4 regions of the Mangrovibacillus sp. Mu-81 genome follow, and region 1 is predicted to be linked to each of the others. Evidence: riboswitches for the same ligand, from Rfam matches in the RefSeq annotation. Region 1 holds a riboswitch; each other region holds the start of a gene.
The links. A riboswitch is a leader RNA that binds a small molecule or an ion and turns the genes downstream of it on or off. The one in region 1 is predicted to bind thiamine pyrophosphate.
Positions count from the first base shown of each region.

Region 1 (7,409 bases):
GATCTTTACGGTGCCCGTGCTGATTGTATTTATTGAAGGAAAGGAAATGTTGAGAAAAGCACGATTCGTTCCGATTGATGAATTAAACCATGGTCTGTCCAGGCTGGCAACTATGTTCGAATCTTAAACAAACGTTTGTTTAAGATTCTGGAAGCCTGATGCAGCAAGGGTTGATGAAGTTAAACATTTGTTTAAAGGGTTGAAACAGGATGGAATCATTATGTACCAAGGGGCTTCCTTACAGGCGGCTCTATTTTTGTGCTGAAAAATAAAAAATAAGGAAAATGAAACCAATTTCACCATGGAATCGACTAATATATACAGTAAAAGGGGGGAAGGCATTGAGAGAAGACCCGGGTCAATTAGAACTGCTTTATGAAAAGTACTTTCAAGACGTCTATCAGTATCTATTGTTTTTCACGAACAGCCAAAACGAAGCAGAGGATCTGACGCAGGAAGCATTCATCAGAGTGTTTAAAAGCTACCCTCTTTTTAATCATAAATCTTCCGTTAAAACATGGATCATTTCCATAGCGAAAAGGACTGCGATCGATCACTACCGGAAACGGAAATGGATATCCTTACTTCCTGAAACAATAGCAGATGTAATGAGAAGCGAGGAGGGCAATCCTCAACAACTCATTGAAGGGAAAGAAGAGTGGGAGGTGATACAAAGGGCACTCTTTACGTTAAAGCCGGATTACAGAAATGTTGTCATCCTGAGGGGACTGAAAGAGTATTCCGTCAAAGAAACGGCTGACATTTTGAATTGGAAAGAATCAAAAGTGAAAGTGGCTTATCATCGAGCGGTTAAATTATTGAAAGAACAGCTAGGCAGCTTAGGTGAAGGAGGGGTTATACATGAGCGGAAAATCAGATGATCAATTTCTTCAGCCCTTAAAAAACAGACCCGGACTCAATGGAAGGAAAGCATATAAAGATGAACTGAAAAATAAGCTGTTTCAGGAGAAAATGAAAGACAAACGATCATTCAGGGGATGGGTCCCGAATGTTGTAACGATTTTGCTTGTATTGATCGGTGGTTATTTTGCCATTGAATATCTTATGAGTGATGATGATCGATCATTGAGCAGCCGAGGTGTGCAGGAGCAGCCAGAGACAGTGGAACCTGTGCCGGAGGATAAAGCAGCACCGCAGGCAGAGCTGAATGAGGAATCGGCCGTACAGCTGCTGGGACGGGCATTTGCCCATTATTCTGTAGTGGTTAACAGCGGAGGAGGGGAAATGGACGGGACCTTCGCACATAATGATGAACAATATCGTTATTTAGAAGCAGACTTTGATACTCAAGAAAAAGTCATGGGGTTTTTGATGGAAACATTCACGAAAGAAGTTGCTGAGCAGATAATGGAAATGCACTCTTTTGTAGAAATCGACGGGCGGCTTGCACAGCCGGATGAGAATTTTTCAGGAAGTTATTTATGGCAGGATGCGGCAGCAGTAAAGATTGTCGATCCAAAAGGGAACACCTATGTCACCTTTGAAGTACCTGTTGAAAATGGAGAGAAGGATACAGAGATTTTCGATATTTCATTAAGCTATGTTGACGGCTGGAAGATTAATGGATTAATGCCGTTCTCCCCACCTTCAAGTGCAGAAATACCAAGTGATTCCAAGCAGCCGGTTTCCTCCGACTTCTCCTTGACCGATGAAGAAAGGGCAGTATATCAAGTATTCTCTGATGATCCAACTGAAGCCCACTTGAAAAACATGGACCCGGTCAGTATTGCTAAAATCTATGTTCAGGCTTCGCTTGATAAAAGACAGGACCTTCTCTATGAAATGTATACAGACCGTCCTGAATACATTGGATGGACGAAAGAAGAGCAGGCGTCATTTCCACCTGATACAAAGGAGAATGTTTTGCACACTTATAAAGGAATTGAAGAAGGAGAGTTCATTCAAAAGGATGACATCCACGGTTATGTAAGATTCGATAATGGCGGAGAAGGGAAAATGGGTTTCCAAATGGTCAAAGATGATGATGGCTACTGGAGTGTAGGATATATGCCTATTCAATAGAACCTTTCTGAAAAAGAGCTGCTGAAAAAAAGTAGCTCTTTTGTCATGTCCCAATGAATAGGTATATAATAAATAGTATACGCAATATTCACATTTATTTTTCCGGGGAAGGAGAGGAATCATGTTTAGGTTGTCCAGAGCGAATAAAGTGATTTTGACGATTGCAGCCCTTCTATTATTTATTGCAGCAAATCAGATGACGATTGTTCAGCACCTGACAGCGCGGATTGCCACCAAATTATATGTTGGCTTGAAGTACAACCATCTCGACCTGAAATACCAGGACGTGGAGTTTTCTCCGCAATTCGGAGATTATTCCGTTGCTTACAAGGATAAAGACGGCAGAGTCTATGGTTTCATGGTTGCCCCTAAATCAATGCCGGTCATCATCCTGCACGATCCACTTAATGAAAGTCCCTGATTTCATTTCTTCATTTTCCTGTCCGCAAAATCTTTTAATCTTTTATCTATTAATGTATAATACTCATTGAATTCAAATTAAATAAACGTGACCACAAGGGGAGCGATATGCTGAGAGTGAACGGCACTGCCTGTTCTGACCCTTCGAACCTGTTAGTTAGTACTAGCGTAGGAATGTGGACGATGGATAGGCTGTTGTGCCTGTTTATCGTTACTGTCTCTCCCTTATGGTTTCGTTTAGGAAATAAAGGGGAGATTTTTTTATGAAATCTTTAAGTCTAGTCGTGTTGATAGAGGCTTCGTTAATGGCTGCCTTTGCAATCATTCTTGATTTGCTGCCGTCTATCGATCTTTCTCCAAGCATTTCGATTTCCTTCTCGATGGTGCCGATCTTCATCCTGGCATTCAGAAGAGGCTTTAAAGCAAGTCTGTTGGCTGGATTTGTTTGGGGGGTATTGCAGGTTGCACTTGGCAACGCCTGGATCGTCACGCCTGTTCAAATGATCATCGAATACTTTATTGCGTTCACTTTCATTGGGTTTGCAGGTCTCTTTTTCCGCCGCATTCAGCAATCATTGCGTGCGGAAACGAAACGCAAACTATATATATGGGTAGTTGCAGCAACGGTTGTCGGAAGTGCAGCACGCTATTTCTGGCATTTCATTGCAGGCTTCATCTTCTTTAAAGAGTATGCACCGGACGGCATGTCCCCAGTTCTGTTCTCGCTTTTTGCAAACGGGGTGACGATGCTCGGATCGGCTTTGTTGTGTTCCATTGTTCTGATTTTCTTGCTTGCGACCGCTCCTCGTCTGATCAGACAGGGTGTGTCAGTGGATAGTCTGGAACGTAAAGCTTCATAATAGCATTGAAAGTGAACCGGTCCCTCTGGGGTTCGGTTCATTTTTTTATCAAGTAAATCGATCGTTTCCGATCACGAAAATGGCCAGACATCCGCTAATCCAAATTAATTCACAGTCCTCATTGCTTATAAGGATGCTTTTCCGATAAACTATACCTATTCAAAAAAAGACAGGTGTATGGAGAGATTCTTTTGGAAGCAAAAATGATAAGAAGGTACGATATAATGGAGGTTTGTCTGCTTGCCGGTAAAATTATGCTGCAGAGCGGTGCAGAGACGTATCGGGTGGAGGATACGATGATGCGGATCGCGGCTTCCTATGGGATAAAGGAGTCGCACAGTTATGTGACTCCGACAGGAATCATCTTTTCTATTGAAACCGATGAACCGACAAAGACGAAATTGATCCGTATTAATGAGCGCTCGACAGATCTTGAGAAAGTGACGCTGGTCAATGGGATATCTCGTAAAATCAGTTCCGGTCAACTGACGATTGAGGAAGCATACAGTGAACTGGAGATATTGGAGGGTGAGGATCACTCCTACCCGTTCCTTGTTCAAGTCCTCGCTGCTTCCATTGCAAGCGGGTGTTTTCTCATCATGTTTCTGGGGGTATGGGAAGATTTCATACCTGCATTTATTACCGGGGGTGCCGGATATATGAGTGTCATCTATTTACATCGGTTCGTTCCCATCAAATTCTTTGCAGAGTTTCTCGCTTCTTTCATCATCGGAATACTTTCCTTTGGTTTCGTCTATGTCGGAGCCGGACAGGAACTGGATAAGATCATCATTGGATCAGTCATGCCGCTGGTGCCTGGACTTCTCATCACAAACGCGGTGCGCGATCTGATGGCCGGTCATCTTGTCTCAGGGCTTTCCAAAGGAGCAGAGGCATTCCTGACTGCATTTGCCATCGGCACCGGTATAGCAGTTGTATTTATGATTCTTTAATAAGCGTCTGCCTTGTAGACGAGGGGGACGCAAATCCATCTAAACAGAAGGGAGAATTGGAAATGGTAATCCTTGAGCATTTAATGACAAGCTTCATCGCGGCAGCTGCTTTTGGCATCATCTTTAATGCGCCAAGGCAGTCATTATTCAAGTGTGGAATCGTCGGGATGCTTGGCTGGATCATTTATATGATCATGTACCTGAATGATATGGATGCCGTTCTGGCAACCCTTCTGGCTTCATTTGTCGTCGCGGTCATCAGTCAGGTGTTTGCCAAGATGTATAAAACGCCTGTCATCATTTTCAGTGTAGCCGGAATTATCCCGCTCGTACCGGGTGGACTTGCTTATGATGCGATGCGGAATTTTGTTCAGAACGACTATAACGCAGCAATCAATCTTGCTGCAAAATCTTTCATGATATCGGGCGCAATCGCCATCGGGCTCATCTTCTCTGAAGTCATCAATCAAATTATACGAAATGCCAGACTCAATGCAGGTGCACGCCGCATGCGTTGACGCTGATGAGACGGACCTTGGAAGCGGGGTCTGTTTTTTTTATTAGGTTTAATATTTTCGAGGACTGATCCTGCTGCGGGGGTGAAATAGACAGATGGACTGTAACTTTCTTCCACCACCACCGTCTAATGGAGAAATAGAATAAAAAGGTGGGTCAATCCTATGAAAAAGCCGTATCTTATGATCCTTGCAGGGGTGGTGCTGGTCGCGGCAGCCTTATTGTTTCTCTTTTACCAGCAGAAACCTGCCGTCATGGCAGAGGGAAGTGTGGATGGCAGTCTGGTCGTGATGCAGGATAATGAATGGAGTCTGCAATTTACTGATCCGGTAAAAAAGGACACGATTAATAGCAAGAATGTTATGGTGAAAGATTCGGAAGGAAATGAGGTGGATGTTTCATACGAACTGAGTGAAAATCGTAAAACTCTTACCATCCATCCGCCACCCGAAGGTTATCCTGGAGAACCCCGGCAGTTCACCCTTTCGATTTCTCCTGAAGTGAAAACGAAATGGGGCTTTGCATTCGGGGGAGATACAAACCTGATATTTACCGTCACGGAAGAGCTGCCTTCCTTTTCCTCACAGATAGAGCTTGCAAACTATTTTCAGACCATATTAAAGAGAGAAAGGATGAATAGGGAGGATTCGGAATTTCAGTTGTTTCGGCAGGAAGCTTCAGAATCCGCAGAAGATAAAGCTGCAGGTGATGCTGAAAGTTCCAGTTCCAGCCACTCCGAAACGAACAATCAGGTTCAAGGTGTAGACGAAGGGGATATCGTTAAAACCGATGGGACCTACATTTATCAAGTGATGAATCAGAATCTGGTCATTACAAAAGCTGTACCTGCCGGGGACATGAAAGTCGTTTCCTCAATCCCATTTGATCATGACGTCCAGCCGCGGCATTTATTTATGGGTGAAGACAAGATTGCTGTTATAGGGGACAGCTGGTCCCAGGAAGGGAAGGGGGCTGCTGAGAAAATCATGCCCCGTCCGATGAATGGTTCTTCAACGGTGATGATTTATGACATCTCCAATAAAGATAAACCAACCTTGTTAAGGACAGTGGAGGTTGAGGGACATTATGTGACCTCCAGAAAGATAAATGACACTCTTTATTTTGTATCCAATTTATATCCAGATTATTGGCTTGCCGACAAAAATCCAAAGATTGATTTAAGACCGAGGGTGAAAGACAGCCAGGAAGGTGAAGGATTCAAACCGATTCCTGCAGACAGCATCAACTATTTCCCTCAGTCGATCCAGCCTAATTTCACGATGATTTCAGCTCTTGATATTGAAGACCCAAAGGCTGATCTAACCGTACAGTCTTACCTGGGCAGTGGAAACAGCATTTACATGTCACAGGAAAACCTTTATATAGCAGTCGAGAAATTTGGCGACCCTGAAACTCTGGGCACTTCAAGTACGGAAGTATATAAGTTTGCAGTTGATGATTCAAGGATCACCTATCAGGCATCGGGGCAAGTACCGGGCAGGGTGCTGAATCAGTTTTCCATGGATGAACATGAAGGGTATTTCCGGATTGCAACAACAGATGGCGAGGTATGGAATGATATGAAGCCATCATCGAATGCGCTTTATATATTAGACGGCAATATGAAGAAATCAGGGGAAGTTTCGAACCTTGCCAGGGGAGAAAGGATTTATTCTGTCAGGCTCATGGGTGACAAGGCCTATATCGTCACCTTCAAGCAAGTGGATCCTCTGTTTGTCATAGATGCAGCAGATCCGGAAAATCCCGAAGTACTTGGAGAATTAAAGATTCCCGGCTTCAGCACTTATCTGCACCCAATCGATGAAAACCATTTGATCGGCTTCGGTTTCGATACAAAAATCATGGATGACGGCAAATCATTCAATAAGGAGCCGCGCATCATCCGGAATGGAATGAAAATATCGCTTTTTGATATCACCGATTTTAACCACCCAAAAGAATCTGACACAGAAATCATCGGCGGATCGGGTACGCATTCCTATCTGCTCGAAGATCATAAGGCACTCTTTCATGAGCCGTCCCGACATCTATATGGGTTCCCGATTTCAGTTTATCATGACAAAAAAGGAAGCGAATATGAACAGGTGTTTGACTACCAGGGAGCACTTCTGTATGAAATCACCCCGGATAAAGGCATTGAGTTAAAGGCGAAATTGTCCGAGGGGGAGGCTGGTGAAAAGGAAATCTATGAGACGTGGGAAAATAATATACAGCGGCTCCTCTATATCGATGATTACGTGTATACCTTATCCAACCGAAAAATTGACGCGTACTCATTGGATAATTTTAAAAAAGAAAGTTCACTGCTTGTTCAATGAATGAGTTGAAAGCCTCCAAACCGGTTGTTTGGAGGCTTTTCCCTTCTATCATAGGTAGAAATTCATCTGTTCTAAAACGTTTCACGTGGAACCTTTCGGGGGAATTCGAACAGGATCTGTGCTGAAATTCTTATTTACCCCCTTCAATATCTGCAACTTTCAAAAAAACAGTCTCCAAACTACCACCTCTAAGAAAAAAGCGATATCATGATACATATATACATATGATAAATATATTGAGTATGACGGTGTAAGGGGTGTGTTTCTTTGAGGGTTAT
Region 1 is NZ_JBAJHU010000006.1:78,610-86,018, forward strand. It holds gene V6B33_RS13760 (thioredoxin family protein) at 1-127, shown strand, start outside; gene V6B33_RS13765 (RNA polymerase sigma factor) at 342-881, shown strand; gene V6B33_RS13770 (DL-endopeptidase inhibitor IseA family protein) at 862-2,043, shown strand; gene V6B33_RS13775 (hypothetical protein) at 2,165-2,464, shown strand; TPP riboswitch at 2,551-2,655, shown strand; gene thiT (energy-coupled thiamine transporter ThiT) at 2,727-3,323, shown strand; gene V6B33_RS13785 (threonine/serine exporter family protein) at 3,527-4,276, shown strand; gene V6B33_RS13790 (threonine/serine exporter family protein) at 4,339-4,794, shown strand; gene V6B33_RS13795 (beta-propeller domain-containing protein) at 4,957-7,131, shown strand.

Region 2 (7,409 bases), on a different contig from region 1:
TTGAGTGGACCCCCAGACAGGGACACCTTTATACATTTGCTGAAAGCGGACGACTGTGAGCCCCAGTTCGTCCTTTTCCACGGATAAAACCTTGAATTGTTCATTTGCCTCTTCGGCAGACAACTTAAATGTTTTCCGGTTATTTTCCAAATAAGAAAGTACAATGGATTCAGCCTTTCCTTTAGATGGAGCAGAAAGGGCTCCTTTAACAAACTCCGGTGTCCCTGCTTTTTGGTTCCATTGAATAGTTGATTGTGGTTGTGCAGCCGCATTACCGGTTCCAATCATCCCCGTCAACAAACCAACCGACAAACCAATACCTGCTAACTTTTTCTTCTTCACATGATCTCCTCCTGTTTTTATTTCTAAAAATTCTGTCAATAAAATCGTATCATTCTATCGAGTCTCTGGGTATTGAGAAAAACAGGGTCTATATGAGTAGAAAAAATAGAGTATATTCGAAGAGAATCAGGAAAATTTTCATGAAATAGAGGCATAATCGGCAAAAGAAAATTCAGGGTTTAAACTGGATAAATATGTAAAAATTGATAGAAGGGAATAATCTAATAGGGAGTGGTCAGATTGACGAATGATTTTTACTGTGATGAAGTATTGAGTGGAAAGACTGAAGTGAAGATTGTTTTTGAAACTAAAAATACATTGTTCTATTAACATACCACTCTTATTGGGGTACCGTCAGGAAAATGCGGATTGACAACGCTAAGTCCATTTTCAAGACGATCCCCCGTTTTTTACAACGCTAAGAAATTTTCAGTAGTCTTAGAGATCTAATGAGACGACTTTCTCTGGATTAAAATGGTAAGTTAATATGTTCCAGCCTAAGGTGAGATATGAAGTAATAAGTCTTCATTAAAACTACCTGTCCGTTTTTGATATTCAACTGCTTTAGTTAGATGAAAAGTGTACCAGATACTGAGGTAGTATTAGGGCAGGGTAGCTTTACACTGCTAATAGTATAAAACAATTACCTTATTACACTTGATACAAGTTTCATAATATTGATTCCCTTTAAAATGATGATCACAATTTTGTTGAATCTCTTTTAAGCTTTTTTCCAAAAAAGCAAGGTGAGTTTTTAATTGATTGATCTCCTCTTCAATTATTTGGATCTTCAACGTAAACCTCCTAACAGCAAGAGTTATTGATATAGTTTACCACCAGATTCCTTAAACTCTTCAGCTTTTTCCTTCATTCCTTTTTCTATTGCTTCTTTTGTATCAAGCTTTTTTTCTTTCGCGTAGTTACGAATATCTTGAGAGATCCTCATGCTACAAAATTTCGGTCCACACATTGAGCAAAAATGTGCTGTTTTTGCACCTTCTGCAGGTAACGTCTCATCATGATATTCTAAAGCGCGTTCAGGATCCAATGATAAATTAAACTGATCTCTCCAACGGAATTCGAAACGAGCTTTAGATAAGGCATCATCTCTTTTGTGTGCTCCTGGATGGCCTTTCGCTAAATCAGCAGCATGTGCAGCTATTTTATAAGTTATTACACCTTCACGTACATCATCCCGGTTTGGTAATCCTAAATGTTCTTTTGGTGTTACATAACAAAGCATAGCCGTACCAAACCAACCAATCATGGCTGCACCAATCGCAGATGTAATATGATCATAGCCAGGAGCTATGTCAGTTGTAAGTGGCCCTAGAGTGTAGAAAGGAGCTTCCTTACAAACCTCAAGTTGTTTATCCATGTTTTCTTTAATAAGGTGCATAGGTACGTGGCCTGGACCTTCAACCATTACCTGTACATCATGCTTCCAAGCAATTTGTGTTAGTTCTCCAAGAGTTTCTAATTCCGCAAATTGTGCTTCATCATTGGCATCGGCAATTGAACCGGGACGCAGACCATCCCCTAAAGAGAATGCAACATCATAAGTTTTCATAATCTCACAGATTTCTTCAAAATGAGTATATAAAAAGCTTTCTTTGTGGTGGTGAAGACACCATTGTGACATAATAGAGCCGCCTCGGGATACAATACCTGTTAAACGTTTTGCTGTTAACGGAACATATCGCAAAAGAACACCAGCATGAATTGTGAAGTAATCTACGCCTTGCTCGGCTTGCTCAATCAAAGTATCACGGTAAACCTCCCATGTAAGGTCTTCGGCAACTCCATTAACTTTTTCAAGTGCTTGATAGATAGGAACGGTTCCTACAGGAACAGCTGAATTGCGAATAATCCATTCCCTTGTTGTATGAATGTTTTTCCCTGTTGATAGGTCCATAATATTATCAGCACCCCAACGTGTGGCCCAAGTCATTTTTTCGACTTCTTCTTCGATGGAGGATGAAACAGCAGAATTCCCAATATTTGCGTTGATTTTAACATGGAAATTACGTCCTATGATCATTGGCTCTGCCTCAGGATGATTGATATTAGAAGGAATAATTGCTCGTCCTCTTGCAACTTCTTCACGCACAAATTCAGATTTCATATTTTCCCTTAATGCGATAAATTCCATCTCGGGAGTGATGATGCCCATTCTTGCATAATGAAGCTGTGTGACATTTCTCCCTTTTTTTGCACGTAATGGTTTACGCTTTAGACCAGGGAACACATTATGATTAGCACGAGGATCATTTTCATCCCTATATCCATTGTCTTCAGCCTTAATTTCTCTTCCTTCATATTCCTCAACATCCCCTCGTTCATGAATCCATGTGCTTCGAAAAGGAGGAAGACCTTTTGTAATATCAACTGAATAATTAGAATCCGTATATGGTCCGCTTGTATCATAGACACGAAATGGCGGATTTTCTTCTTCACCAAAGGCACCAGTTGTAGGACTTAGTTCAATTTCACGCATTGGTACCTTGATATCGGGTCTTGAGCCTTCAACATAAACTTTTTTACTACCTGAAAAACTAGACATGATGGAAATTTTTTTTTCGTTTAATGAAGTTGTTGACATAGAATAAATCTCTCCCTTTTTAAAATTAAAGGACGGGATCTAGAACAATAAAAGAGGATTAAAGAAATGAATTAAATAAAAAAAGCCGAATCCAAAAAGGATGGACCGGCTTTTGTATGTAGAAGTTTATTCAATACATGATTATTTTTTCTAACTTCCCCACGCTAGTATGATCTAGATCAGGTCCAAAGGGTCAAGAAACTTTAACGTGTTTCTCTCTCAGCCCAACTTATTGGACTCCCCTAGTTATTTCTATTTAATTTGGTTTTAGTATACATGAGTCTTAAGTAAAATAAAAGGAACATTAAAAAAAATATAAAAAACGATCTTTTAAAAGGGAACTTTATCCCGAATAGTGGACATTTTAGAAATTTCCTATTCTGGATACAGTTCATTATTTAAGAAGTTGGTATTTTTATTTGGTTTCCTTAATCCGAATTTCTCTTATTACAGAGTAAATATTGTAGCCATCCCTAAGAAACACTTCCCATCTTTAACTACAATGGAAGAAGGAGGTCAATCTGCTTTCAATGACTTGATGGACACTGTCGGAACAGTTGCAGGGAAGGCCGAAAAGAAATATGGGGCATGCAGAGTGATCACGAATGCAGGAGTATCAGGATTCGAAGCATCTTCATAATGCTTCAGGTGAGATTATAAAATAAAAAAATCCCTCACAGCCTGATTGGCAGGAGGGATTTTCCAAATTCAGATCAGTATCTTACCGCATCATATGAATTGATTCTGCCATGTTGAGTGTAAGTACCAGTTCCACTTACATAATCGGCAGTCTGTTCGATTGCCTGGCGGATTTGGCTATTGCTGCGTCCCTGACTTGCAAGAAGCCCCGCTAATCCTGCAACGTGCGGGGAAGCCATTGATGTCCCTGACATGTACGCGTATCCGTTATTTGGTACGGTTGCAGCAATGTCAACACCCGGGGCAGACACATCTACCCATGAACCGTAATTTGAGAATGAAGCTCTGCGATCAGAACTGTCCACGGCACCTACTGCAATTACATTTGAATATGAAGCCGGTTCAAATGTAGTTGAGACCCCGTCATTTCCAGCTGCAGCAATGACTACACTTCCTTTGTTCCATGCATAGTTAACCGCATTTTCCAATGTAGTCGTTGAGCAATCACAACCCAGGGAAAGATTGATGACCTCCGCACCCTGGTCGGCCGCATAACGTATACCATCAGCAATGTCTGTTAATGAACCGTTCCCACTTGCATCCAGGACCCGGACTGCAAGAATTCTAGTATTGGGAGCCATTCCAGCAATTCCTGTACTGTTATTTGTTTCAGCAGCAGCAGTACCTGCTACATGTGTACCATGGCCATTCAGATCCATCGGGTAGTAATCATTGTCGACAAAGTCATAACCGCGGATGGTTTTACCGTCAAGATCGGGGTGATTATAATCCACTCCCGTATCAAGTACTGCTATTTCCTGGCCGCTGCTGCCTTTGGTGTAATCCCAGGCATAATTGGTGTAAGTGTTTTGGGGACCGTATTGATAGCCTTGATAATAGTAGTCATTCGGAGTCCAGGTAGAAGCAAGTTTATAGTTGGGTTCAGCGTATTCTACATTAGGATTTTTATTTAAAGCTTTGACCGCAGCCTCCACATTCCCGACCTTAAGGACTTTGTAAGGTGACTTGACTGCATCTGTGTCTTGAATTTCTGTGGCATTCATATTTTTAAGTGCGCTGCCTTTTAATGATTTTGATGCTGAATCTTTAAACTTTACAATCACTTCACCTTTAACATACTCATTTTTTTCAAGACTTTTACTTACGGCTGGTTTTTTTGCAGCATTATCGAGAGGGTTTGAATCTTTTGCGAATGCGCTTCCGCCAAAGCTTGGAAAGATGGCGAGTGAAGCAGCTAATGATAGAGCGGCAATCTTTTTAAATTTCATAATCGTATTCCTCCATTTTCTTTTTTTAGAGTGGACTCAAAACGGTAACGACAAATTTCTGAAATGAATTAATACCCTTTCGTTTTCCCCCTTTCGAATAATAGATGGGAGATGCTGATGAAGATATTCCTTGTATGTAGTGCATCTCGCTAAATAGGATTCTAGCAGACTATCTGAAAATGCAGAATCCCCCTTGCAGGCGGGAAAATGGATTTATTAGGAAATCAAGAATGGAAAAATTAAAAAATGCCCGATTTCTATGAAAAATTTCCTCAAACTTCATGTTTTAATATGTTATGTATAGGAAATCAGTCATGTCTTTTCCCAACCTCGATTTTCAATTTTTTTGTTATTCAAAGATTGTTTAAAGAAGTGGTGGAGAATTCTTACAATTAAATGGTAGAATGACAATATTGGATAGGAGGAGTGAAAGCATTGGGACATATCGTGATATCTGGTGGAGGAGATGCTAACCAAACAAGAGAAATTGATCGGCATTTTGCTTCAATACTACATCCGGAACTTCCGCTTTTATATATCCCTGTGGCCATGGAGTTGTCAGTAGCATCCTATGAAAGTTGCTATGAATGGATCACGGGAGTCTTTCGTCCATTGGGGATAGATAATATCGAGATGTGGACAGATTTAGAACATAAGAGTGTGGCAGATTTACAGAATTATTCTGGAATTTATCTGGGCGGGGGAAATACATTTCACTTATTGAGAACCATGAACGGTAACCACTTTTCTAATGTGATTAAGACATATTTGAAGAATGGGGGGACCATTTATGGAGGCAGTGCAGGGGGGATCGTTTTAGGCAGCCATATTATGACAGCGGAAAACAGTGACTCAAATAAGGATTGTTCAGGAGATTATGCGGGTCTTCAGCTCGTGGGAAAGTATGCGATTCAATGTCATTATGAGGAAGATGACCGATCATTCATTCTTTCATTCATCAATAGATATCAACTGCCTGTCATCGCTCTTTCGGAAGAGACGGGGTTATCTATTCAAGATCAGAGAATAAGGGTGATTGGAAATAAAGAAGCAGCAGTGTATGATGAAAAGGAAATCCGCGTAATCGGAATAGGGGATATAATTTTGTGACCAAAGGAACTGTAGATAAATAAAATCGACAGAGCCACCAGTCCTGAATGCATCTGAAAATACTTCCAGTAATTTAATTTGCGGTATAGAAAAAGGTGACATAGATGAATGTAAAACTACTGTTTTTTCCAGCAATCGGGATCTTGATCATGCTGGGTATGTTCTTAAGTGATGATGCCCGTACACTACATATTGAACAATCAGATCTGCCTGTAAACAGGACACTTGCCGTTGACATTTCCAAGCGGTATCTCGCAGGATGGTGGAGAACAGAAGAAAAGCTTGATTCTGCACCGTTTGAAATGAGAGATGTGCATGAAATGAGCGAAGAGATCGTTGTTGAGCTTTCCGATGAAAGAGATCCATCGTCTTGCAAGGGATTTGAAGTGGTAATCAACAAGAGTAATGGAACTGTCAAAAATAAAAAAGAAATCCTTTCTTGCCGTTAATGATACAATATAAGTTCTGCAGAAGATTACTCAATGGACTGTACTTTCATCAACCTTCATAAGAGCTGAATCTGCCAATCACAAAAGTGCCCGTTTTCCACTGTTCTAATTCAGTGAAAAACGGGCACTTTTGAATTTATTTCGTCAAATTTAATTGACGGCCTTGAATCGCTTTATTTAAAGATTGATAGATTTTAATATTGGTTAGGTTGATGCCAACTTCTATAAATTTCAAGCTCATTTCAGCACGCATGCCTGATAGCGTAGGTTCGATTCCCAGAAGTTTAAGGCTGTCGATGAGTTTCATGATCCCTTCCTGAAAGAGAGGATTTACTTCATAAACGCCAGAGAGATCAATGATCAATTGATGGATGGACAATTTTTTGCATTCATCCAGGACATGCGAAATCATCATGTCTGCACGAACTTCGTCTACCTGACCGATAAGCGGAAGGATGGCAAGGTTTTCAAAGATCGGTACCACAGGAGTCGAAAGGGAAAGATACTTCTCTTCAGATTTTTTCAATTGCTGCTTTGAATAATCGCTGTATGCTTCACTAAAGGCTGATATCATCGTATTGAAGACCTGATCAATTTCAATATTTACTTTTACAAGCATCTCATTCGGAAGAGAATGATCATTCCAATAAATGATGCTGGTTAGAATCGCTTTTTTATAAAGCGTCACTTTGCTTATTGTCGTCGAAAGAGGTGTGCCATGCTCGGTAGCAAGCTTTCCCACTTCTTTTCCCCATGAATAAACCGCTTGTGAATTGTCATGATTATTTAACAGACTTTGACCTGTAAGTTCCACTAATTGTTCGAGATAAGGCAGCAGATCTTCTAAGAGCTCTTCCGGATAGGTTTCAGGGTGGTGAATATGAAGTTCATTAAAAATTTCGAGAGACAAGTTTCTTTTATTCTCTATTATTAGATCACCTGTTGAATGGTTGATATTGATATAAGACATGCGAACCT
Region 2 is NZ_JBAJHU010000003.1:654,568-661,976, forward strand. It holds gene V6B33_RS10335 (M4 family metallopeptidase) at 1-342, opposite strand, end outside; gene V6B33_RS10345 (serine protease) at 969-1,136, opposite strand; gene thiC (phosphomethylpyrimidine synthase ThiC) at 1,160-2,944, opposite strand; TPP riboswitch at 3,084-3,198, opposite strand; gene V6B33_RS10355 (hypothetical protein) at 3,300-3,584, shown strand; gene V6B33_RS10360 (S8 family peptidase) at 3,658-4,872, opposite strand; gene V6B33_RS10365 (Type 1 glutamine amidotransferase-like domain-containing protein) at 5,308-5,982, shown strand; gene V6B33_RS10370 (hypothetical protein) at 6,087-6,431, shown strand; gene V6B33_RS10375 (STAS domain-containing protein) at 6,568-7,401, opposite strand.
Region 2: linked by a shared signal. The riboswitch ahead of thiC (phosphomethylpyrimidine synthase ThiC) and the one ahead of thiT (energy-coupled thiamine transporter ThiT) in region 1 are both predicted to bind thiamine pyrophosphate.

Region 3 (7,409 bases), on a different contig from region 1:
TGAATTTTTTAAGTAGTTTGCCCTTAATTTAAATCTTTCCTACTATGAAATATGCAACTTATTTCATAATATAAGGGATTTATTAATCTCTTGTACCCATCATGGCGGTTTCCATAAATTTTCAATACGGTTATTGAATACATCGAAGGTTATTGGGTAAATAGTAATAACAGCACGAAAACAGAAAGGAACATAGCTATGAATAAAACTGTGTATTTTCTTTCAAGCAGCCAGCAGCGCAGTTTAATGGCTGAGGGCTGGGCAGAAAAACTTTCTGTTCCAAATTGGTCTTTCAAAAGTGCAGGATGGGCTGATGAGACCGTTCACGATCTTTCTGTCCTTGCCATGAAGGAATTATGTATTGATATTAGTTCTATTCCGCGCTCCAGTATTGACATCCCAGACTTAGATCATGCATCGGTGATCATTAAGATTCAAGATACAGAATATGACGAAGACATCAGCTTACCATCAGACTTGGAGAAAAAGGTCATCCATTGGAATCTTCCTAATCCGAGGAAACGTTCCAGTAATCCTCTTGAAGAATGGGCAAGTTACCAGGAAATATGTGATGAAATAGCGATAAAGGTAAAAAGTCTTGAATCGATCCTTCCCGATTTTAATTAAAGGACTGATGATCATTTTCACAAATGGTATCAGTCCCTTTTTTTATCTCCTGTTTTAGGTAAAGTATTCAAGTTTGGATTGAGGGAAAAACTCCTCCATGTAAGCAAATAGTTTATCTTTCAATTCCTGTTCTTCATCTTTTTGATAAATATATTTGCCGATTCCATATTTCCCCCACTTATACCGTCTCTCTTCTTCATTTAATTCGAGCTTTGTCATCGGATAATTTTTTTCAATTACCCGTTTTGCCGGCTTTGTGAATCTGTGCTGAATGAATTCGAATGTCAAATCTTCCTTCGCTTCAGGGGGCAGATGCTCATGAAGTTGTTGAAACATTTTCCTGTACCCTTCTTCCCACCCTTCGTGAATGTAGATAGGGGCCACGATGAATCCGAGCGGATAACCTGCACCGGCCACTTTACCTGCGGCTTCCAATCGTTTTTCAAGCGGGGATGTTCCAGGCTCGAAATGTTTGATTACATAATCAGCATTTATGCTGAATCTGAATCTTGTCTTGCCATTGTGCCTTGCATCAAGCAAATGATCGACGTGGTGGAATTTTGTCACAAACCTCAGTTTTCCAAGTTCGGATTCACCAAAATGCTCGATTGCACGCTTCAAGGAATGTGTGAGGTGATCGACCCCAACGATATCCGATGTACACGCTGCCTCAAATCTTGTTATTTCAGGTGCCCTTTCTGCCATATATTTATCTGCAGACTCAAGGATTTCATCTACATTTACATATGTGCGGATATACGGCTTGCTCCCCATTGTCGTCTGCAAATAGCAGTAGTGGCAATGACCCATACAGCCGGTTGCAAACGGAATCGCATATTCTGCTGATGGTTTGGACGTATCAAATTTCAACGTCTTCCTGACCCCTACCACCAAGGTGGACTTCGCAATCCTGTATTTTTGAAAATGATTATCCCCGGGAAGGTCCCTTACTTGATTATGGGATGTGGTATACCTTATTTCCACATCCCTTTTTTCAAATTTTTCTTTCAGCTCTTTCCCCAATGGATACTCCAGTGCACCCGGTTCAAAGTAAACCAATTGCGGGACGAATGGCTTAACCATGACTCTTCATCCTAAAGGTCACCGAATGATTGGTTATATACCTTCTCGGCTTCATCTTCCGAATGGTACACTGCCAGATCATCTGAAAGTGGATAATATGTTTCATAGAGGAACAGGGCCAATTCTTCGGGGTTTTCAGGATTTTTCACAACAGCCGCTTCCTGAACATTCGCGACGCTTTGAGTATGAGGATTACGGTAAATGACATAAACCACATCTCCCGCGTTAAACGGGATGTTCTGATTGCTCACATCCATATTCTTCACCTTCTCATTTCTTTTATTTTCAAGGTATCCAGCTTCTTTCATTTTTTGTCAGAAGGTGATGAATTATGATGGTAAAAGATGTTTTATGCCGCACGAGAAGTACTATGCAAAATAGGATAATTCTTCAAAGATTTCCTTTTTCCACGATAAGAATTCTTCAGACAAAAGGATATCCTGTTGTCTGGGACGTGGAAACGGAACCGTAAATTCCCGCTGCACTCTTGCAGGCTTGTTGGATAATACAATGATACGATCCGATAGAAACAGGGCTTCATCGATATTATGTGTAACGAATAAGACGGAACTCCGATCTTCTTCCCAAATGGACAACAGCCATTTCTGCATATCAAGACGTGTAAATTCATCCAGTGCTGAAAATGGTTCATCCAGACAAAGGAATGATTGCGGACTCACCAATGCACGAATGAATGCAGCACGCTGCTTCATCCCCCCCGACAATTGGGAGGGATATGCCTGCTCATATCCTTCCAAGCCGGTACGCTCAATCATTCGCATTGCCTTCTTCCTGTCTGTTTTTCCGGACAGTTCCTGACCTAACAGCACATTTTCAATCACCGTACGCCACGGTAATAGAGAGGGGCTTTGGGGCATATAGGCAATTGAGCCCTGCTTTCCGGTAATCGATAGTCCGTTTAATTTGATCTCCCCTTTATCTGGGGCAAACAGTCCCCCTATCAGATGAAACAACGTACTCTTCCCGCTGCCCGATGGACCCAGAATCGTAACAAATTCACCTTCATCCACACTGAAGGAAAGATGATCCAAGATCATCTCCCCATCAAATGATTTCGAAAGATTATTAATCGATAGTGATGTCATCTTTATTTCCACTCCTTCCGATTCCACTTAACCACCGTCCTTTCCAGTAAGACGATTATGCAAAAAAAGAGTAAACTGAGTATCATAATCATGAAAATAGCCACAAAAACCCGATCTGTCCGAAACGAAGAAGAAGCAAGGGTCATATAAACCCCTATCCCTTTTTGTGCACCAAGCCATTCAGAAATAACAGCACCCATCACACTGTAGGTCGACGAAATCTTGAGTCCAGAGAAAACCGACGGCAGGGCGTGCGGCCACTCCACCTTTCGGAAAAGCTGCATTTTAGTTGCTCCAGCCATTTTCATATAGTGAATGTACTCTTCATTTGTCTGTCTGAATCCATCCATTGCCGAAACTGATACCGGGAAGAAGCAGACTAAAGTAATCACGATGACCTTAGGCAAGAGTCCGAATCCGAACCATACGACGAGCAGCGGGGCAAGGACGATGATCGGGATATTCTGAGACAGTATCAAGAGTGGATAGAGGGCCTGTTTCACTTTTGGCAATAGATGTAAGATCAGAGCAGTTGCCAGTCCTATCATGGAGCCAATAATAAATCCGCATACACTTAGGAGGATTGTTGATGTAAGGTGTCCGCTGAACGCATTCCACGAATGTATTCCTTCTTTCACGATTTCAACGGGAGACGGGATCAACCATGAAGGGATGGAGAGAAATGCGGTTGCAACCTGCCATGAAACGAAAAAAAGGATGAGGACCAAGACAGGTCTCCATCCTTTGCGAATAACCGTTGTCATTTATATTTCCCCGTCAGATCGTCCATATGGATCCCGTCAGGCTGATAAAGGACTTTTATTTGAGAAATGACATTTTTACTGCCCATTTCAATCATCCGCTCATTCATTCGCCGGATGATATCGAAGAGATGCTCCAAATTCCCCTCCATCGTCGTTTCCAGCGGATGTACCTCATATTTGATTCCTGAATCCTGAATGATTGAAATTGCTTCATCAACATATGGGATGACATCTTCCCCATTTTTGGTCTTGGGAATGATTTGAATACTTACAAGTGATTCGCCCATTTTTCTCACCTCTATTTTGGTAAAAAGTCGTTTGTGAACGCTTTTTTACTTTCTAGTTTTTTGTCCAATAATTGATTTTCATACATCCAGTCTGCGTAGTTCTCCCAAACCTCCAGCTTCTGCTCTCCCCACCGATCTGCATCATCCTGATATCTTGGGGCAAGCCACTTTTGACTCTTCATCACTAACTCTTTATCCAAATCGGGCTCAGCATCAAGAAGGATTTGAGCTGCTTCCTCTGGTTGATCAATGGCTAGTTCGTACCCTTTCGAAGCAGCCGCAAGGAAAGCTTGGACGGTATCAGGATCATTTTCAATCATTTTTTCATTCGTGGTCAGGACAGGAGTATAATAATCAAGCTTTTCTGAGTAATCTTTTACATATAACATATTCAGCTCTTCACCGCGAAGCTCTGCTTCAATACCAGTCCACCCATAGAAGATCCATGCAAAGTCCACATCTCTTTTCACTGCTGTAAAAAAATCTGTATCGCCAATATTAACAAAATTGACTTTTTCAACATCAGCGTCCTGCTGATTCATTATGGAGCCCATGACTGCTTTTTCAACAGGGGAACCCCATCCTCCATATTTTTTTCCTTCAAAATCTGTTGGAGAGGTAATACCTTTTTCCTTCGGAGATGCAAATCCTGATGTATTATGCTGGATGACAGCAGCAATTGATACAATCGGGACATCCTTCACGCGTGCCTGTGTCACGCCTTCCTGATAGCCAACTCCAAATTCGGCTTTTCCTGATGCCACCAGCTGATCAGCCCCGGCCTCTCCGGGCTTAAGGATTTCAACCTCAAGTCCTTTGTCTTTAAAATAGCCTTTTGCTTTTGCCACATAAAGTCCGGTATGATTCGTGTTCGGTGTCCAATCCAGGACGACCGAGACCTTCTTCAACTCATCTTGCTCTTCTTTCGATTCACCACCGCCGCATGCTGTCAGTACCATTACTGCGAAAATAAGGACGATTAATTTCTTCATTCCCGTTCCTCCTCCTGATGTATAAGCTAACGTTTAATTTTTCACATTTAGACCGAAAAAATGTGAAATAAAAAAACGCCCCGGGCTTAGCCCAGGACGCATTATTAAATCATCATCGATGTTTAAGAATATGTTTCCTACGCTGGTATCAGCCAGTTCAGGTTCCAAGGGTCAGTATCTGAATGGATACACTCTCAACCGGCAGCACCGGTCCCCCTACATTTCCAGATATGTAATTAGATAAACGTTATTTACACTTTTACTTTGCCATAGAAAGCGTAACAATTCAACAGTTATTGAACAAATCTCCTAAAGATCCGTCAATGACTTCATAAATTCCTTCCTGCCTGATAAGTTACCGATCATTCTCTTTATACTGGAAGCTTCCGTAACGAATCCTCGGGAGGAGTAAAAAAGTGTATATTGGAGAAGGAAAACCATGCACAACGGATATAAAGAAAGGATTTCTTTCTCATCAACTATCTGCCTCCATGAATATCCTTTGAGAAACCGATTTATTTTGTTAAAAAGGTCACCTGTTCTCCCTTCAGTATACATATTTCTTAACAGGACCGTAATGAAATAACCAACGTCTGCAATACGGGGCGATCGTCTGATCCGTTCCAAATCCACCAACCCGATGATCTTATTTTCACCCCATACAAAATTGCCCAGATGAACATCGCTATGTATAAGCTGATGCGGCAATTGGGCATATAACGCTTCTGCAGGGATGAGCTGCGTGTACACCTTCACAGCCCATTCATTCAATTCTGAATGATCTATAGAGAGCCAGTCTTTCATATGTTCAAAAACATCCCATACAGCTATATGATCCTTTACAGGGTATGTCAACAAGCCTTGATGAAGGCTTCCCAGATATTGACCAAGTAAAAAGCATTGATCGAGTGTGATCGTGTTAAGATGTTGAAATGAAACACCATTTAAAGACGCATATAGCGAATAGTAAGAATCATCCTTGACGATGAAAGGAACCCCATTTTTTGTCAGCAACGGAGTTTCTGCAAGCAGGCCGTTCTCCACTATGTATTGAGAAATCCGGAATTCTTCCCAGCGTTCAAAATTGCAGGTTTGTTTCCTTCGCTTTAAATAATAGGTGCAGTTTCCGGCGGACACCTTCAAGGCGTTTGTATGACGGCTGAGAATATGGGCATTTTCAAGACCCCAGTCCGATAAAAGGGTTATCATTTTATATTCCTTCCCCCGCATAGTAAGATACACTTTAGTATGACTGATTAAGCAGACACCATACAAATTAAGAAAAGAGGTTGTAGATATGGAACGAATCACAATAAGTAAAGATTTATCCTTCTCCCGCATCATTCATGGTTTATGGAGGCTTTCCGAGTGGAACCAATCGAAGGAAGAGACATTGTCACTGATTCAATATAATCTGGCTCAGGGTATCACCACATTCGATCATGCCGATATCTATGGGTCTTACACATGCGAAGACATTTTCGGAGATGCTCTTTCGCTTGCCCCCTCCCTTAGAGAAAAGATGGAGATTGTCACGAAATGCGGCATCGTTCTTCCATCACCAAATCGCCCTCAGCACCGAACACATCATTACAATACAAGTAAAAAACACATTTTGTCTTCAGTGGAGCAATCGTTAAAAAATTTACGTACTGACTACATCGATGTATTGCTCATTCACCGTCCCGATCCATTTATGAATGGTGAAGAGGTCGCAGAAGCATTTACGCAGTTAAAAGAGGAAGGAAAAGTCCTTCATTTCGGGGTTTCAAATTTCAAGGACCATCAATGGAATATGCTTCAATCCCATCTGCCATACCCCTTGGTGACGAACCAGATTGAATTATCAGCTTATAATCTTGAAAATATTGAAGACGGAACCCTGAATCTCTGTCAGGAAAACAGGATTGCACCCATGGCCTGGTCACCGCTTGCTGGCGGTAATATTTTCACTTCTCAGGACGATAAAGCTGTACGCCTCCGTACAACGCTTGAAAAAATCCAGGGAGAAATCGGCGCTGAAGGAATCGATTCCGTACTTTATGCATGGCTGTTGAATCATCCCGCCAGTATTATGCCGATTGTAGGCTCTGGTAAAAAAGACCGAATTCAAACGGCCATTGATTCTCAATCATTAACATTGAATCATGATCAATGGTTTGAAATACTGCACAGTTCGATGGGACATGAAGTTCCTTAAAGATCAATGTCAGGATGAATCCACTAAAAAAGACGATCCCGCTTAGAGGCTCGTCTTTTTTAGCTTATTAAATCAGTATTGCTCACATAATATTCGATGTAAACTTCCTGAAGTTCAGTCATCGACAACTCATAAAGCTGTTTGCCGAAATATTTATATACACCTATTCTCAACAGCTGTTGAATGTAAAAGTCTTTTTTCATTTCTGGTGAATTCTCAATCGTTGATTTACTTTCTTGGTGCAGCATTTTTTATCCCTCCAATTTGGGATATACCCCAAAACAGGATGATGTTAAACCATTTCCCGCTTCATTTCCAGTATGCGGAAAATACAACATAGTCAATTCGGT
Region 3 is NZ_JBAJHU010000020.1:20,095-27,503, forward strand. It holds gene V6B33_RS21455 (phosphatase) at 199-627, shown strand; gene splB (spore photoproduct lyase) at 682-1,710, opposite strand; gene V6B33_RS21465 (transcriptional regulator SplA domain-containing protein) at 1,722-1,967, opposite strand; gene V6B33_RS21470 (ABC transporter ATP-binding protein) at 2,079-2,816, opposite strand; gene V6B33_RS21475 (ABC transporter permease) at 2,819-3,580, opposite strand; gene V6B33_RS21480 (thiamine-binding protein) at 3,577-3,867, opposite strand; gene V6B33_RS21485 (ABC transporter substrate-binding protein) at 3,879-4,859, opposite strand; TPP riboswitch at 4,977-5,087, opposite strand; gene V6B33_RS21490 (phosphotransferase enzyme family protein) at 5,169-6,068, opposite strand; gene V6B33_RS21495 (aldo/keto reductase) at 6,157-7,059, shown strand; gene V6B33_RS21500 (Fur-regulated basic protein FbpA) at 7,119-7,307, opposite strand.
Region 3: linked by a shared signal. The riboswitch ahead of V6B33_RS21485 (ABC transporter substrate-binding protein) and the one ahead of thiT (energy-coupled thiamine transporter ThiT) in region 1 are both predicted to bind thiamine pyrophosphate.

Region 4 (7,409 bases), on a different contig from region 1:
GGCTTACCTTCCTTGGAAGATGTAGCAAACACATTTCCATACAGAAGAAAATCTGCTCCTTTCTCCCTCAGGGGGACTGCTTCTTCCCTCGAATGAACAGAAGCCCCAATCATCAGAGTCGGAAAATGTCTCTTAACCTCTGATACACCTATACTATGATGTGCCAGCTGAACCCCTCCAGCCCCCGCCACTGCGGCAATATCGACTCTGTCATTCACAAGAATTTTTTCCGCCGGCATCCCGGCTTTCACTAAATCCAGTATGAATGATTTGATTTGAAAAGCGCTCCACCTTTTCTCTCTGATGTGGAAGTAATCGATGTATGGTTGAATAGCCAAAGCAATACGGAATGTCTCATCCCTGCTTTGTTTCCCGCTTGTAACAGCGTGAAGCTGCCTTTGCATATAAATGACCTCCTTTTACTTCATATAACGCACATCACGGATTGGGAAAATCGGGAATGAATCTGCAGCAGTGTAACTGATCATCGCGATTGCGATCATGACGATCAAAAACACACTGTCATACTTTGAGAATCCGATTCGATAATAATAGGTCCTCTTCCCGTTGCCTGAAAAACCCTTAGCTTCCATCGCAACAGCTACTCGATGAGCTCTCCTGATGCTTTGTGCCAGAAGCGGGAGTGCGTAATTCCTGAATGTAAAAAACAAACCTCTGATCCCCTTCTTGTTTCCCCCCCCCCTTATTTTCAGTGCAAATCGTATAGTCACGAATTCTTCGGCAATAATCGGAAGCATACGGAAACCTGCCATGAAGCTGTATGCATATTTAGGTTTCAGCCTAAGCTGCTGCATCAGAGAATAAAAAAGCAGTACCGGCCTGGTAGAAAGTGTGAATAACAACCCAAGCACTCCAAAAATAAACGCCCTGAATCCGATGTGTACTCCTCGATAAAAGCTTTCCTCCGAGATTTGAATGATGCCCCACTTCACCCAGATGACATCTCCCTTCCCAAAGAGAATCATTGAAACCGCAGTCGATGCAAACACGAGGATAAAGGGGAGCAAAAGCAGGGTTTTCACTTTCACGCTATGTCCAGAGCTAAGCCAGAACAGCAAAAGGGAGAAAGCGGTCAAGTACACTAACAGATTCAATTGATGGATGGTCAGGATTACGATAAACAGGAGAACCATGATGATCAATTTGAAGCTCGGATTAATGTAATGCATCCAGGTCTGCTTTGACACAACTTCCATCCTCAAATAATCCCCTCCCTCTCATCAATCATTTCCTCACACAACTCATCTTTCAGTAAATGACCATCTTGAATCGTCCATATTCTGTTTGAAAAAGTACGGGCAATGTGTTGATCATGGGTCACCAGCAAAATGGCAGAACCTTGAAGCTGCAGTTCCTTCAGCATCTCGAGTAAACGGAACGTATTCGAAGCATCTTGTCCGAATGTAGGCTCATCCAGTAATATGATATCCTGACTCTTCATGATCGAAGCTGCCACACTCAGCCGCCTTTTTTGTCCCATGGATAATTGATAAGGATGCTGATGTTGATGATCGACGAGGTTAAACCGTTTTAACACTTCGTTGACTTTCAAGCTCACCGTTTCTCCGCTTATTTCTTTCCTCTTCAAGCTGTAAGCTACTTCTTCATAGACGGAATGAGTGACAAATTGAAACTCAGGATTCTGAAAAACGAACGTGCATCCTTCAGGCGTTTTCTTTCTGTCAATCCTCCTCCCGAAAAGTTCGTATCTTCCCGTCGTGTTGATAAATTGCATCAAACCATGAAGCAGGGTGGACTTTCCGGCACCATTTTTGCCAAGGATCGTGATCCATTCACCTTTCCTCACTGAAGCGTTATCAACGGTTATTTTGGGTCTTTTCTGCAGATATCCTTTAAATTCTTCGATTTCGAGAATCTTTTCACCATGTGACTCATCTTGTTGCGATGAACGTGAAGCAATGTACTCACGCCAAGCACCCGGATACCACACTCCGTGGTCCTTTAGAGTTTGTTTGTAGGATCGCAATATCTCTTCTTTTCGACCATCTGCAATGATTTCACCATACTTATCGAATAGGATGATCCGGTCTACCAGATCCAGTACGTGATCTAACTTGTGCTCGACGATTACCACTGTTTTATCCGTACCGACAGCCTTGAGCGTTTCCCATATATCCATTGATCCATTCTCATCCACCAATGCAGTCGGCTCATCAAGAAAAAGTACATCGGGTTCAAGAGCAAGAACAGCAGCAATGGCGAGTCTTTGTTTCATCCCTCCTGACAGCTGCTGTATGCTCGTATGTACTTCCTTCAGTTCTAACCCGACTTTCTTCAGCAGTTCCTGAATTCTTTCATTCATCTGTTCTCTGGGAACATTCAGGTTTTCAAGTACAAATGCAATCTCTTCATCCACATACGGCATACAGAACTGGGCATCAGGATCTTGAAAAACATATCCCCAGGAAGATGGCCGTGAAATGGAGGATACTTTCATCGGAACTTCATATGCATTCGGTATCAGTCCCGCCATTACATTGAGCAGTGTAGACTTCCCGCACCCTGAAGGACCAAGCAGCAAAACCTTTTCACCTTTATCGATCGAAAGTGAAAGATCCTTGAATATGAATTCCGATTCACCTGGAAATTTCAATCTCAGCTTATCAATCTTCATTCCATTCACACCTGTCTATCTAGAGCTTCATAGTCTTCTTGGGCTGCCGGTCTGACAAGGTTAGTCACTCCAGTCCGTTCCAACGCTTTCACCAGATAGAATGCCCCTGCTCCTGCAATCAGTACTGAACCAAGTAATCTCGCGCCCAGAAACAGGAGCAGATTCCAAGTGGCGAGGTCGCCAATGTATCCTTTGAACATATCCATCATGATCGAACCAAATGCAGACATAATGGCGGCAAGACTTACAATTGGGAGGCTGTATCGTTTGTATCTTGTCGCAAAGAATATCGCTTCCGCAAATAGTCCCTGCACAATACCAAACAGAAGGACCTCAAGCCCCCATTCCGAGCCCATCAGAAACTCTCCCGATGAAGCTGCGATCTCGGCCAGCAGCGCAGCACCAGGCTTGCGGATGATCAGGAAAGCCACCGTAGCCGCCATAAACCACATACCGTAAATAAGCTGATCAGCATGAAGTCCGAACGGTTTCATCATGCTGTATACCGGACCCCAAACCTTATAAATGACTCCAAACCCGATTGAAATGACGACAGTGACCAGAATGTCAGTCAGTTTTAACTTCATCATTCATCTCACCGGCTTTCCTGTGATTTTTTTAAATAAATGATTCTCAAAAGGCCATTTTTCAAGGGAATATGCCATCTCCCAAAATTGAAGCTCATATATGCTGCTTAATGTAAAAAGCTCTTTCATCCTTGCCTTCTCATCGTCGCCTGCTTTCTCTGCGATCTCATCCAATCGATTAATTTGTTCTTTCACCAATTCCCCGAACCACTCTCCGCCGTAAGCGCTGATCCATTCACGGTAAATCGGTTCATCCGGCGAACACAACTTCAAGTGCTCACCGACTTCATGGTAGAGCCAATAGCATGGTAAAATGGCTGCTATAATATCTCCGAATCCCCCGAATTGAGCTGCACGGTACATATGGGAGGTGTAGGCATAAGCGGTTGGAGACGGCTGAAACAGATCCTTTTCTTCTTCTGTGATACCGAGCCGGATTGAAAAGCTTTCATGCAGCGATAATTCGGCTTCATTCGTACCTTGTGCGTGGGCAGCCATTCTGGACGTCGTATGTAAGTCTGGTGCAACAGCTGCACCAAACGCCTGCATCCTCGAAAAATGCGATAAATAGTAGGCATCCTGGAGCACGTAATAACGAAATTTCTCGAGCGGGAGTGTACCGTCACCTATCCCTTTAACAAACGGATGATTAAAGCTCGCTTCCCAAATTTCGTTCACATCTTCCCGCAACTTCTTTGAAAATGTCATCATTTCTCTCTCCTTTTCCCGACGACCCAACAACGGGGAATAGAAAAAGCCACTTTCCATTACGCAAATAGCGAACAGAAAGTGGCTTGAAAAGGCAATACATGAAAAAGTGTATATGGTCTCTTCAAACACCACTTCCCTACGCTGGTCCCAACCAGATCAGGTTCAAAGGGTCTTAAAGTTACACTTTAATCTCAGCCTTTTCAAAAGGCACCCCTAGTGGATCGTCATTTATAATTTTTGATTTCGTTGTTATCGTATCATGTAATTTTATCTTGTCAAGCTTTATTTGAACCAGCCTTTTTCTTTTGAGTGAGTGATCGCTTCGATCCGATTCTTCACTTCAAGTTTGTCCAGAATCGTTGAAATATAGTTTCGGACAGTACCTGTTTTGAGCTGGAGTTCATCTGCGATTTCTTTTGTGTTTTTTCCATCTGCGACTAGTTCAAGAACTTCTTTTTCCCGATCTGTCAAAGGATTTTCTTCACTGTACATATCATCCATCAGTTCAGGGGCATAGATTCTTTTCCCTTCCATCACAAGCCGGATTGAGCTTGCCAGCTCTTCACTCGGGCTGTCCTTTAACAAATAGCCTTTGACCCCCGCTTTTAAAGCCCGTTGAAAATAACCTGAACGCGCAAAGGTAGTAAGGATAATGACTTTGCATCCTTCCCCTTTCAATTCTTCAGCCGCCTCGAGACCTGTCTTCTCGGGCATTTCGATATCCATTATACAAATATCGGGATGGAGACTGCGGACTAATGAGATGGCTTCTTCCCCATTACCTGCCTTTCCGACGACCTCCAGATCATCCTCTAAATCAAGCAGGGAGCCTAATGCTCCCAACATCATTCTTTGATCCTCTGCAATCACAATGCGAATCACTTCATTCCCTCCCTGTCGATCTGTTTGATAACCTTAGGAACTCTCATGATCAAAGAGGTACCATGATCAGATATGATTTCAAGCGTCCCATTGACAAAATCAAGGCGTTCTTCCATGCCTCGCAGTCCGCTTCCTTTAGATAAATCTTGATCTTTCTGAACACCTATGCCATCATCCTTCACTTTGATTGTTAACTCGTTATCATGTTCCTCAACGGTAATCTCACATGTAGTGGCCCCGCTGTGCTTTACGACGTTTGTGACCGCTTCTTTTAAGCACATGCTTAATATGTTTTCAAGAAAGAGTGAGGTATCCGGTATATTGGACGTGTCATCTATTATCAGTTCGATTTCTGCTGCTGCAAGAATTTGCTTGATCCTTACAATTTCGTCTTCTAAACGGATTCCCCTCATTTGGGAGACCATCGTCCGCACCTCTGACAATGCGGTTCTGGCAGTTTGCTGCACATCTTTCAACTCCGTTTTAGCTTGTTCCGGGTCTTTATAGACCAACTTTCTCGCCAAGTCACTTTTCAACCCGATAAGAGACAGCTTTTGACCTAATGTATCATGCAAGTCACGTGCGATACGCTGTCTTTCTTCTTGTTTGACAAGTTCTGAGATTCTTTTATTCGCATCTTCCAGCTTTTCTTCCAGCCAACCTTGTTTGTTCCGATTGTAAATATTAAATGGAAGCAGGATGACACTGATCCAAATGATCAAGATAAACGGTATTTGAGAAAGGAATAAATCTTCCTGCTCTACAAACTTATAATTGATCGAGGCGGTTGTGAGCACCAGGTGGATGATATACAGCGTCAAGAACGCAATCCGGTTTTTTATATTACCGTTGTAGTAAGCAATGTAAAAAGCGAAATAAATAAAATTAAACTGAATTGTCATCGTGATGGATATGGCGATTAAAATGGATGTCCATAAATAAACCGGCCACTCTCTGGAAAGGAAGGCAAGCCTCAAAAAGATGAAAAACAAAATGGTCAGCGTGATCCCTACAATAATTTCAATCGTTGATGAAGATTGAAAGATAAAGTAAAAAGGGAGAATGCTGATGATACTCCATATATAAGGCGAAATGCCAGAGCTTTTTTGAATTTTAATGAATTTATTAGGCAATTGCACGATCAAACCCTCTTTTTATGTAAAAAGTTTTGATATTTTATCAGTTACTAAACTTATGATAAAAAGCGTATACCGTACACTATCATGTCACAGTTTACACATTTTATTGAATTTATCCGATTAGTACTTCCTGTTCTGGATGGCGATTTGTTTCAACATCAGTTCATGGGATTTTTTGATGATATCTGTCAAAACATCACCCTTGTATATTCTGCCTATTTTCGTCTTTTCCTGATAATATTCTACAATTTCATCTAATTGCTGAGCTGTTTCTTTTTCAATCCTCACATTCAACTGAATCCTATTGCCGGTACTCATATACTGTTACACCCTCCAAGTTTCAAGTGCTAGCGCATGCTAGCATTATTCTATCTCGATTATATCACGCTCTATCAATATGGTATATACCTTTAAGGACAAGAGTTTAGTTCAGAAATACAGACTTAAAAAGCATCCTGTCTATATGAGGATGCTTACAATGGCTTAGCTGATAATGTATTCCTTACAATACTGCAGGATAAGGGATTCTTCATCCTCTTCCAATTCAAAATCAAGAATCGATTCCGTATTCCTTTCGATGATCTGATGCTGTACAACTCGTGAATCACTCTGATCCTGAACGTAAATTGCCTTAATATACAGTCCATTTTCCGAGTAAAGTTCATCCTCTTCAGGGACTTCTATCGAGAGCAGGACTTCATAGCGGTTTCCGCTCAAAATACCTGTGGGATCTTTAAGTTCTTCAACTGTATGACTAGTAATAATCATGTATCTGATAACTTCCTTTCGCTTTACCTATCACTCAATTATACACAGGATCATACCAAATGAAAACTGCCATCGTCTTTCCCCATCTCTTCTTAATTAATGGGCAACTCCCCTGAAATTCGATATAATGTGGGGATAGAAAAGTTAAGGAGCGACTACAATGAATAATAAAGAAATAGAAGACAAGATCATTTCCAACTACCAGAAAGATGAGAATATGATGATTCTCGTTTTTGCACAATGGTGTGTGAACAAGGACCTTGACCCTGCCGAAATCTATAAAAAGGCATACCCTCAACAAGGGACCAATCCAGCTCTTCAACAGGGAATCGATTTGACCGTACCAAAAGAAGAATCAGAAGAAATCCCCGACTCCACCTTATTAGGGGTACTCTCCCTATTCGGCAATACGGACCTTGCGATTGTCGTATCTGAAGCAATAAAGAAAGAAGCAAATAAAAAACGATGACCTGCCGGCAAAAGAGGCTGGGACAAAACAAAAAAACAACTGCCTAAAGGTGAACATTATCAGTGTTGACCCTGAATACCCCTAATGATCTCCGTGCAAGACTTCGCTTTCCGCGGGTAGCCCGTGAGCCTCCTTTAAATTCGAGAAGTAATTGTCCAGCTGCAGGGCTTAGAGGCACATGTCATAAGTCGAACCGG
Region 4 is NZ_JBAJHU010000007.1:85,628-93,036, forward strand. It holds gene V6B33_RS14850 (thiamine phosphate synthase) at 1-404, opposite strand, end outside; gene V6B33_RS14855 (energy-coupling factor transporter transmembrane component T family protein) at 420-1,223, opposite strand; gene V6B33_RS14860 (ABC transporter ATP-binding protein) at 1,220-2,656, opposite strand; gene V6B33_RS14865 (ECF transporter S component) at 2,662-3,246, opposite strand; gene tenA (thiaminase II) at 3,247-3,951, opposite strand; TPP riboswitch at 4,071-4,179, opposite strand; gene V6B33_RS14875 (response regulator transcription factor) at 4,237-4,836, opposite strand; gene V6B33_RS14880 (sensor histidine kinase) at 4,833-5,969, opposite strand; gene V6B33_RS14885 (hypothetical protein) at 6,096-6,293, opposite strand; gene V6B33_RS14890 (DUF6509 family protein) at 6,459-6,743, opposite strand; gene V6B33_RS14895 (hypothetical protein) at 6,904-7,212, shown strand.
Region 4: linked by a shared signal. The riboswitch ahead of tenA (thiaminase II) and the one ahead of thiT (energy-coupled thiamine transporter ThiT) in region 1 are both predicted to bind thiamine pyrophosphate.